Regions from separate parts of the Paenibacillus sp. EKM10P genome, predicted to be linked through region 3. Evidence: riboswitches for the same ligand, from Rfam matches in the RefSeq annotation. Region 3 holds a riboswitch; each other region holds the start of a gene.
What was found. A riboswitch is a leader RNA that binds a small molecule or an ion and turns the genes downstream of it on or off. The one in region 3 is predicted to bind cyclic di-AMP.
Positions count from the first base shown of each region.

Region 1 (3,280 bases), on a different contig from region 3:
AATTTTAATAGGACAGGTACATAATAGCTGAGAGCACCACTAGGTACCACTGCACGGAAAGGGGGAATACAAATGCGGTACAGGGGAGTGTTGCCATGTTTAGCACTGTTACTAGCATTTTCAAGTTTTCCCGTTCACGCTGACACGCCTCCCAACATCGGAACGCCCCATCCCAAGGAAGCTACTGTCGCTACTTCGGTATATCAAAGTAAAGATCGAGCTACTCCAACATTAGCGATGCTACGAAAAAAGCATGCGGACATTTTTAAAATGTGCGGCCCGCACACCCGCCAAATTGCCTTAACCTTTGATGATGTGCCCGATTCAAGGTATACGCCGCAGGTTTTGGACGTATTACACGCAAACGGTATCAAAGCTACGTTTTTTATCGTCGGCCATCGTGCGGAAAAGCATCCGGGGATCATACGCCGCATCATCCGCGAGGGTCATGCTATAGGAAACCATTCCTATACTCATCCGGATTTCAGGAAGGCCACACCAGAACGCTTTCGCCACCAGATTACAAAAACAGAACGCATTTTAGAAGCCAGCGCAGGTTTTCGGCCCAGATTGATACGACCACCCTATGGTGAAATCACGGAGCCTCAAATTCAGTGGGCGCGTCGTCATGGGTACATGATCGTCAATTGGAATGTGGACTCTCTAGACTGGAAGGGATTGAGCAAAACACAGATTCAGCGTAACGTGATCCCGGCTACCAGACCTGGCTCCATTATTTTAATGCATGCAGGTGGAGGTCAAAGTTCCAACTTGCAAGGTACTGTCCAAGCTTTGCCGGGTCTAATCCACTCTTTAAAAGCTAAGGGCTACAAGTTTGTCACAGTCCCCCGGCTACTTCACACATCGGAACGAAAATAACAGTATGTCTAAGCCTCGTATATACCAACAACGTAAAAAGGCTGCCTTGACGAGCAGAATGCTTCTGCTTGTAAGACAGCCTTTTTTAGCGATAAACGACCGTACTGATAAGAAGTCGTCCCAGTTATATGTTGTGTGCTATAATATTAAGTTTACATAATATATATTATGTTTAATGAAATCAAATATATGCACAATGCTATTTATCAATAACGTACAGTTTCACATTTTGGAAGCCGAAGTCGTTCACGAATGATTTGTTGCCAGGGATAAAGATATCAATCCGCTTTCCGGTAATAGCGCTGCCCTGATCACGGGCAACGGCTACAAAAGAATGGTCTGGCAAGCCGGGATGGGAATAGCCTGTAACTAGCACCTTTGTTCCCATAGGAATGACTTTCGGGTCTACTGCAATTGTACCCAGTTTAAGCGGATTACCGTAGTAATCGACTGCACCCCATTTGCCATTTTCATCAGCTGCGGCTGAATATGCTGTTGCTTTAACATCAACAACTTTACTGTAATTGAATGTTTTGCCCCATGCTTCAATTGTTGGCCTCTCATTCGCTGGTGCTTTCTCCGTAAGTAGCTGTGGTTTCGAATCCGAAGCCGCCTTCACACTTTTTTCGTCTGGCACTTTAATTTGTAGACCGGCATATATGTTGTTGGACGCAATATCCGGGTTAGCCTTCGTCAAGTCATCTACCGATACCCCATAACGTTGAGCAAGCAAAAAGAAAGTATCGCCTTCTTTGGCAGTATGAAGCGAAGCAGCATTTGCTACTCCAGCTGTCTGTGCCAATCCTGCAATCGCTGCGGCAAGCACCGCAAATTTCATGGTTTTTCCAATATGTTTTAAGTGTTTCAAAGATATGTACCTCCTCTGTTGTGCCTGCGAGGTTAGCTGTCGGATTCGGGCTCAGGAGAAGCCCTATGCTTGCGCAATTCACCCCTAGGTCATATTCCATACTTTTTATGATGTATTGGAACAATGGCCGTTGTTACGTCCCCCGCACTTCCCATAGTTTGAGTCCAGCACCTGAGTATTTATTATCATAAGTGCTGCCTCGGTAAGTTTTGGCTTACTGCATAATATCACAATTTTGTAACCTTATCTGCATGAAAATGTTGGGAACCTTGAACATCATACTACACTCATTACAATTTTGTCATTAAGAATCCGTTTTTTGTTACGAAAATATGGAGATATGGTGACAAAAAAAGAAAAGCCCTCCGTGAACCATCGTCACGAGAAGGGCTATGTCAATATTTTATAAAAGCATTTTCTTACAGTACTTTAGCAAGAAAGTCACGAGTACGATCATGGCTTGGAGTACCAAAAACTTGCTCAGGCGTGCCTTGCTCTATAATTTGGCCGTTGTCCATAAAGATGATCCGATCCCCTACTTCACGGGCAAAGCCCATTTCGTGCGTCACGATCACCATCGTCATGCCGCCTTCAGCGAGCTTCTTCATTACATCTAGAACCTCTCCAACCATTTCAGGGTCCAGAGCTGAAGTAGGCTCATCAAACAGCATTACGTGCGGCTGCATAGCCAGAGCACGTGCTATCGCTATACGTTGCTTTTGACCGCCAGATAACTGGTTCGGGTAGGTATTCTTCTTATCCTCAAGCCCCACGGTCCGCAGGAGCTCCAACGCAATTTTCTCCGCTTCTTTCCCCGATTGCTTCTTCACCTGCGTTGGTGCAAGCGTCAGGTTCTGCAGTATTGTTTTATGCGGAAACAGATTAAAATGTTGGAAAACCATCCCCATCTTCTCTCGAGTCGCATTAATATTATGACCACGGGCCGTAATCGGCTCACCCTCAAACAAGATTTCCCCTTCTGTTGGCTGTTCCAACAGATTCATACAACGCAAAAACGTACTTTTCCCCGAACCACTCGGTCCGATGATGACGACTACTTCACCCTTAGCGATATCTATATCAATGCCTTTTAAAATTTCATTTTTACCGAACGATTTACGCAGTTGTTTAACGGTGATCACTGGCTCTCAACTTCCTTTCCCATAAACCCAACAGCTTGGATAAGCTGAATGTCATTACAAAATAAATAGCCGCTGCGATTACGAACGGGCTTAATCCTTCATAGGTAATATTCTTAATGACCTGAGCTTGGTACATAATATCCACCATCCCAATGGTCGAAATAATAGATGATTCTTTAATGATCGTAATGAACTCATTACCAATAGCAGGCAATATAGATTTAAATGCTTGCGGTAAAATAACGTGACGCATCGCTTTGCCTCGTCCCATCCCGAGCGAGCGGGCAGCTTCCATCTGTCCACGGTCTACGGCCTGAATACCAGCACGGAAAATTTCAGCCAAATATGCCGAACTATTCAGAGACAACGTAATTATACCGGACTGGAGTGG
Region 1 is NZ_JAALET010000002.1:184,915-188,194, forward strand. Features, by position in the region: gene HFE01_RS05815 (polysaccharide deacetylase family protein) at 73-879, shown strand; gene HFE01_RS05820 (3D domain-containing protein) at 1,079-1,747, opposite strand; cyclic di-AMP (ydaO/yuaA leader) riboswitch at 1,754-1,927, opposite strand; gene HFE01_RS05825 (amino acid ABC transporter ATP-binding protein) at 2,167-2,889, opposite strand; gene HFE01_RS05830 (ABC transporter substrate-binding protein/permease) at 2,876-3,280, opposite strand, start outside.
Region 1: linked by a shared signal. The riboswitch ahead of HFE01_RS05820 (3D domain-containing protein) and the one ahead of HFE01_RS02050 (hypothetical protein) in region 3 are both predicted to bind cyclic di-AMP.

Region 2 (3,280 bases), on a different contig from region 3:
CTGCCGAAATAAGGAATTATTTTGTCAAACAATAGACAAATATATTGAAATGTAAGTAAGAAAAGGAGATGAAAACCTTGGATTTGTTCGACACTCATACTCACCTAGATGCGCCACAATTTGACGAAGACCGTGAAGAAGTTATAGCACGTGCTGTCGAATCAGGAGTAACACGGATGATCAATATCGGATTTAATCGTGAGACCATTCCATCCACCATGAAGCTGGCTGAGACGTATGATTTTATTTATGCAGCCGTTGGATGGCATCCGCAGGATGCCATTACAATGCAGGAGGGTGATTTAGAATGGATTGCATCGTTATGCAGTCATAAAAAGGTTGTAGCGATCGGAGAGATCGGTCTGGATTATTATTGGGATACATCACCAAAGGATGTGCAGCAGCGGGTACTTCGAAATCAAATTGGCCTGGCACGTGAGCTCAACATGCCAATTGTTATCCATAACCGGGATGCACATGAAGATATTGTGAGGATTTTACGTGAGGAAAAGGCGGGCGAGATTGGCGGAGTCATGCACTCCTTTTCTGGGAGTTGGGAGACAGCTAAAATGGTGCTGGATATGGGTTTCCACCTTTCCTTCGGCGGGCCCATAACGTTCAAAAATGCCAAGCAGCCAAAAGAGGTGCTAGCCCAGGTACCCCTGGACCGTCTGCTTATTGAAACGGACGCGCCTTACTTGACGCCTCATCCGTTTCGTGGGAAGCGAAATGAGTCGGCACATGTGAGATTGGTAGCAGAGGCAGCCGCCCAAATTAAGGGAATTACGGTGGAGGAATTGGTATCCATTACGACCCAAAATGCCTTGGAACGATTTGACATTCAGTGAAAAAGCGAAGAAATCAATCAAAATAAAGAGATAGACGGAGCTAATTATGATTTTGTTGCAGGAAACTCAAGAATATTACAATTTTTTAACCGAATATTTTGAAAAATGTACTTGAAACCTGCTTTACAACATGCATGGAAACAGGATATCATCTTTTCAGTGAATTGTTGTTGAGTGTAAACATCAACAAATCATTTCATGAACCAGTCTCGCTGAGTCCCTTTTACAGGGAACGGGGGAACCGATATGGCTTACAGTACGTCCGGCGTATATGCAAGAGATATTATCTCTTCAGTAGTCGGCTCGACCGAAATTCATTTCCTGGATGGGATTGAACAGGTAGAGAAGCCGTATTTCGATTTCTTTCTGGGTCTTCGGGGTGAATGTGAAGGCGACCGCCATGAGCGGTTGACCTAAGCTAGGGCGACTCTCTACGTCCGAACCCGACAGCTAACCCCGTAAGCGTAACAAGAGAGAAGCCATCTCGTGCATGAGTTTTCCCGCATATTCACACATGTCGGAAGCCACGAAAGAGCTCTCTAGTCTCTTTCTTTGGCTTTTTTTGTTGTGAATAAAAGAAAATCTGTCATCATACTGTGGTTAAACAGGGGAGGACAGCATGCCGCGAAGACGGGTACATGGTGCAGGACAGTCGCAGTACGGGCTTGTCTTGTAGAAAATCTGTTATAGTCACGTCAACGATCAACTATGTCTTACTCCAGACGGCGGGCTATGTAAGGAGGACGGAGGAAATGGGCATTTTCCGAAAAGAGGAGACCCATGAGTCACGCTCATCCAGCATGTCTTACGTATTACGTTGGAAGCAAGAGAATGTGCGCCAGGCTGCTTTGGTTGCTATTTTTCTAATCGCACTAACGATTATGATTTCAATTCTGATGTACACGCAATCTAAAAAACAAGTCTTTTTTGTCATCGATGGTAAGGCATCTGCGGTAGAAACCCGGGAATCCAAGCTCCAAGATTTGCTCAATGAGCATTCTATTTCACTTCAGCCGCATGATACAATTTCCATGCCGCTAAACGGGGCAGTACAGGATGGGGATCGCGTAGTCATTAAACGTGCCAATCAGGTTAAAGTATCCTCAGGCAATGAGACGAAAAAGCTGTACACAACAGAAAATACAGTAGAGGGTGCCATTCGCACTTCGGGCTATAAATTATCATCAACGGATAAAGTTTACCCTGCGTTGGATGCCTCTGTTTCAGCTAACATGGACATAAAAATCGTCCGTGTGAAGAAACAGCAGGTCGAACAGAAAAAACAAGTGCCTTATCAGGTCATCAAAACGGCAGATCCAAGTCTCTATAAAGGCGATAATCGAGTCATTCAAAGTGGCAAATCGGGTGTGGTAGTCCAGCATGTTCAAAAGGTATACCATGATGGAAAATTGGTGTCCAAACAGCTGGTCAACAAGGAAGTCGCACAAAATCGTGTAGATAAGGTAATTGCGGTAGGAACGAAGAAAAAACCGGTCCTTCTAGCTGCTTCCATCGGCCCTAAAGATGCGGTTAAGGCTACAAAGGTTAGTTCGGGCAGCGCTGTCCGTAAAGCAGGTATTAATTTTAATTATAAAAAAGTTTTACAAAATGTCTCCATGACGGCGTACTCTGCCCAGGAGCCAGGTATCGGTACACGTACCGCCTCCGGCACGCGTGTCACGGAAGGACGCACCATCGCTGTCGATCCGAATGTAATTCCCATCGGCTGGTGGGTGTATATTGAAGGGGTAGGCTTCCGCCGTGCGGAGGATACCGGTGGCGCGATTAAAGGCCACAAAATCGATGTGTATTATGAGAGTTTAAGCCGGGCTAACCAATTTGGTCGTAAGCACGGTAAAACCGTATATGTTATCGGACCTGTAAAGCCGGAAATCAACTAAAACAGGTTGTGTATGTTGAGGACAATGCGATAGTATTAACAACATAGTTATGCCATGCTAAGAAGAGGATATCCTCTTCTTATTTTGTTTTCAAAAGCAGGGAAAGATAATATATGTTGCTGTGTAGCAGTGGAGGGAAACGAAGATGATCAAGGAAGTGATCGTGGTGGAAGGCCGGGATGATACAGTAGCCATTCGCCGTGCTGTCGAAGCAGATACGATAGAAACTGGCGGTTCAGCCATTAATAAAATGACGCTGCGGAAAATTGCATTGGCACAGGAACGGCGGGGGGTCATTATTTTAACTGATCCCGATCATGCAGGGGAGCGTATCCGTAAAATTATCGCCTCCAAGGTCCCCGGCTGCAAGCAGGCTTTTATACCTGAGGCAGAGGCGACACGCAAAGGGGATATTGGCGTGGAGAATGCCTCCCCGGAAGCCATCAGACACGCTCTCGCGCGGGTACATACGACAGTGGAAGGCGCCGAACCGCTGATTGAAATGGCGGACCTGATTGACGCTGGACTTAT
Region 2 is NZ_JAALET010000016.1:80,816-84,095, reverse strand. Features, by position in the region: gene HFE01_RS23885 (HD domain-containing protein) at 1-35, shown strand, start outside; gene HFE01_RS23880 (TatD family hydrolase) at 78-848, shown strand; cyclic di-AMP (ydaO/yuaA leader) riboswitch at 1,049-1,329, shown strand; gene HFE01_RS23870 (3D domain-containing protein) at 1,601-2,749, shown strand; gene rnmV (ribonuclease M5) at 2,895-3,280, shown strand, end outside.
Region 2: linked by a shared signal. The riboswitch ahead of HFE01_RS23870 (3D domain-containing protein) and the one ahead of HFE01_RS02050 (hypothetical protein) in region 3 are both predicted to bind cyclic di-AMP.

Region 3 (3,280 bases):
CGTTATGGTTAGAAAAATAAGGAACAAGACCATCATCGAGCTGAAAATAATCCAGCCCTGCTTGCGATTACGGGCAAACAATCCAAATGTATACGGCAGCGAAGCCGGCATTACCCACATTGCCAAAATTTCCAGTACGTTCGTCCAAGGATTTGGATTTTCAAAAGGATGCGCAGAATTAGCTCCCGCAAAACCGCCCCCGTTCGTACCCAAATGCTTGATGGATTCCAATGAGGCAATGGGTCCCATAGCAATCTGCTGCTGTGTACCACTTAAAGTCGTAATATCCGCCGTGGGTTGTAGCGTCTGTGGTACTTTTAATCCCACCAGCACCAGCGTAAGTACAAAGGCAAGCGGCAGGAAAATCCGTATGTTGGCTTTAATAAAATCTTGAAAAAAATTACCCAGCCCTTCACCGCGCCGCGTCAATCCCCTCATAAAAGCCGCAGCAACCGAAAACCCCGAAGCAGCCGAAGTAAACATCATCATCGTGACGAACGCCATCTGTGTCAGATACGTAAGCCCGCTTTCTCCGCTATAATGTTGGAGATTCGTATTGGTCATAAAGCTGATTACCGTATTAAAGGCCAATGATGCTTCCATATTACTGTTCCCAACCGGATTGCCCGGGAGTATAGCCTGCAAGCGCAATAGCAGGTAGCTGATCCCCACAAGCACCACATTGGTTGCAATGAAACTCATAGCGTACGTCGTCCAATGCATGCTGTCCTGTTTCTTCAAGCCTACAGCCTTATAAATCAGCTTTTCCGTTCCACCAAAAATCCGATCCGTCCGATTCGGTTCATTCGAGAATACGTGATACATATAGGTGCCCATCGGCTTTACCAAGAGCAACAATATGATGATCACAATCCCAATTTGCAGTAGCTCCATCCTCTATTCCTCCTTAAAATGCTCCTGCATTTGGAACAACAGACCTGATTCAGACCATCCATTGAGTGCACACGTTTGCGAAAATCTGCATCTCTGATGCTGCATTCTTGATCTGCTGTTCCCGCCTGCTCGATCCTATAGTTGACTAGAATTTTTCAGGATTCAGGAGTGCGTAGATTAAATACACGAACACAATAGCCGTAAGTCCTAGCACAACGATCATCCTCTTCGCCCTCCTTTTGAGGTCTGCGCATCACACCAGCGTACAAACAGCAGTATCACTCCATAACTCACAGCCATTACGAGCAGCATGTATAAATCCATCATGTTCATACCCTCCGTATCGCTTTTCAGATTGCCCTTTTGATTCCATCATAAAATCATAAACCAGCTATGTTATAAGTGCTTATCCGTTCAGCAGGAAACCCACCTCTCCGTTCAATGTGTAGATCACATGGTCCGCTCCCAATCCCCGATAAATTCCTTGTGGATTACAGCCGTGCGTAATAACATAGATCAATTCTGATGTTAGTGGCCGACATATTTGCAGGAAACGGCAAGTTAGATTCAAGCTGTTTTCGAACAAATACACACTACCAATTTCTTTTTTAGGAAAATTCCATTTTCCCGCTTGCATCGTATTGATGCGCACAATGTGCTCCACACCCATTTTTTTGAGCTGTCGTTCCTCCTGGGTGCTATTTGTGAGAACTGCAAACGCCAATTTTTTGAACATAAGCAATTTCACAAAACTTCTGCCCGCTTCATTCGGTGCAGTGACAATAATTAACCGACCTTCCATCAGTAGCTCCTCTCCCGGTATAAAAAGACAACAAAAAGAAGCCGAAGGAAAAAGGCTTCCTCCGGCTTCATACATTCCATGATAAAATAAACCATGGCTGCACACGGCGGTTTGTTGCCTCTCCCTGTACGCTTACGAGGTTAGCTGTCGGATTCGGACGTGAGAGTCGCCCTATTTACGGCACTTGGCCGGAAAATTCACCCCATGAGACACACGGCTTGCAAAGCCGTATATACTCGTTGGTTCCCCCGCTTTTGCAACTGCAAAATTCAGCGCTTTAGACAATTCGTTGTTGCTTCATTGTTGTTAATTTGAAATTACGTCTTGAATCATACACCCGTGCAAGGAAGACTGTAAAGCTCAACGGCAAGGCTATAAATCACCCTTTAGAGCATAGAAGATTAAGGATAACGCTTACAACCAACCTATGCTTCTCGTATCTCTCTAAAACTCTGTATTTCGCCTCTTTTTGAAAATGAAAGGCATGTCAATATTGGCGTAGGGTATGGTACGGTTGCCCTTTATTTATAAAAAAGAAAGAAAATGCGCTATATGTACTAGATAATTATCGAATGAAGCCTTTTTTATGAGAAGAAACACCTCAATTTGCTCCATTTGAAGTGCGATTTACCGTTTTGAACAAAAGACGATTTTACAATGCACAATGTCTGTAGACTCTTCTGGACTTGCAACCCCTTGTTGAATTGTTCACAATTTAATTGTAGAATATTGAATTAGGAGGGATATCATGAGCGTATATAAATATGATGCACAGACCCTACAAGGGGCACAAATTCCGTTATCCACATACGAAGGGAAAGTTCTTCTTATCGTGAATACTGCCAGCAAATGTGGGTTAACCCCCCAGTACAAGGCGCTACAAGAGCTATATGACCAGTATCATGAACAGGGGCTCGAAATTTTGGGATTTCCCAGCAACCAGTTCGCCAAACAAGAGCCGGGTTCCAGCGAGGAGATCTCCGAGTTTTGCCAACTCAATTACGGAGTGACTTTTCCCATGTTCGCCAAGACAGATGTTAACGGTGATCAGGCACATCCTCTATTTCGCTACCTGACCCACACTGCTCCAGGCGTATTAGGCTCCAAAGCGATCAAATGGAATTTTACTAAATTCTTAATTACACGAGAAGGTAACGTATTTAAGCGTTATGCGCCGCAAACCACTCCAGACAAGCTTGTAGGAGATATTAAGAAGCTTTTGCAGAAAAACTGACAATCTTTATGCATTACAGTTAACGAGCGGTCCGTTGTCCATACGACCGCTTCTGTGACGGGAGGATATGACGAAAAGTATTTAACAAAAAAAGCATCCCTTCACGTAAAACGTGTCAGGATGCTTTTTCAACTGGGTATTGCATATAATGCGGTCGAGAGGACTCGAACCTCCACGGGCGTACGCCCACTACCCCCTCAAGATAGCGTGTCTGCCATTCCACCACGACCGCATGTCATAATGTATTGAGGCAACAGATTTATTATACTCTCTCAGCAACAATTTGTAAACAAGAATATTATAATTATTTTCAATGTAACTTTATATAACATATATAAGCAATAAAATTA
Region 3 is NZ_JAALET010000001.1:460,302-463,581, reverse strand. Features, by position in the region: gene kdpA (potassium-transporting ATPase subunit KdpA) at 1-894, opposite strand, end outside; gene kdpF (K(+)-transporting ATPase subunit F) at 1,040-1,117, opposite strand; gene HFE01_RS02050 (hypothetical protein) at 1,301-1,696, opposite strand; cyclic di-AMP (ydaO/yuaA leader) riboswitch at 1,810-1,981, opposite strand; gene HFE01_RS02045 (glutathione peroxidase) at 2,445-2,930, shown strand; tRNA gene HFE01_RS02040 (tRNA-Leu) at 3,080-3,162, opposite strand.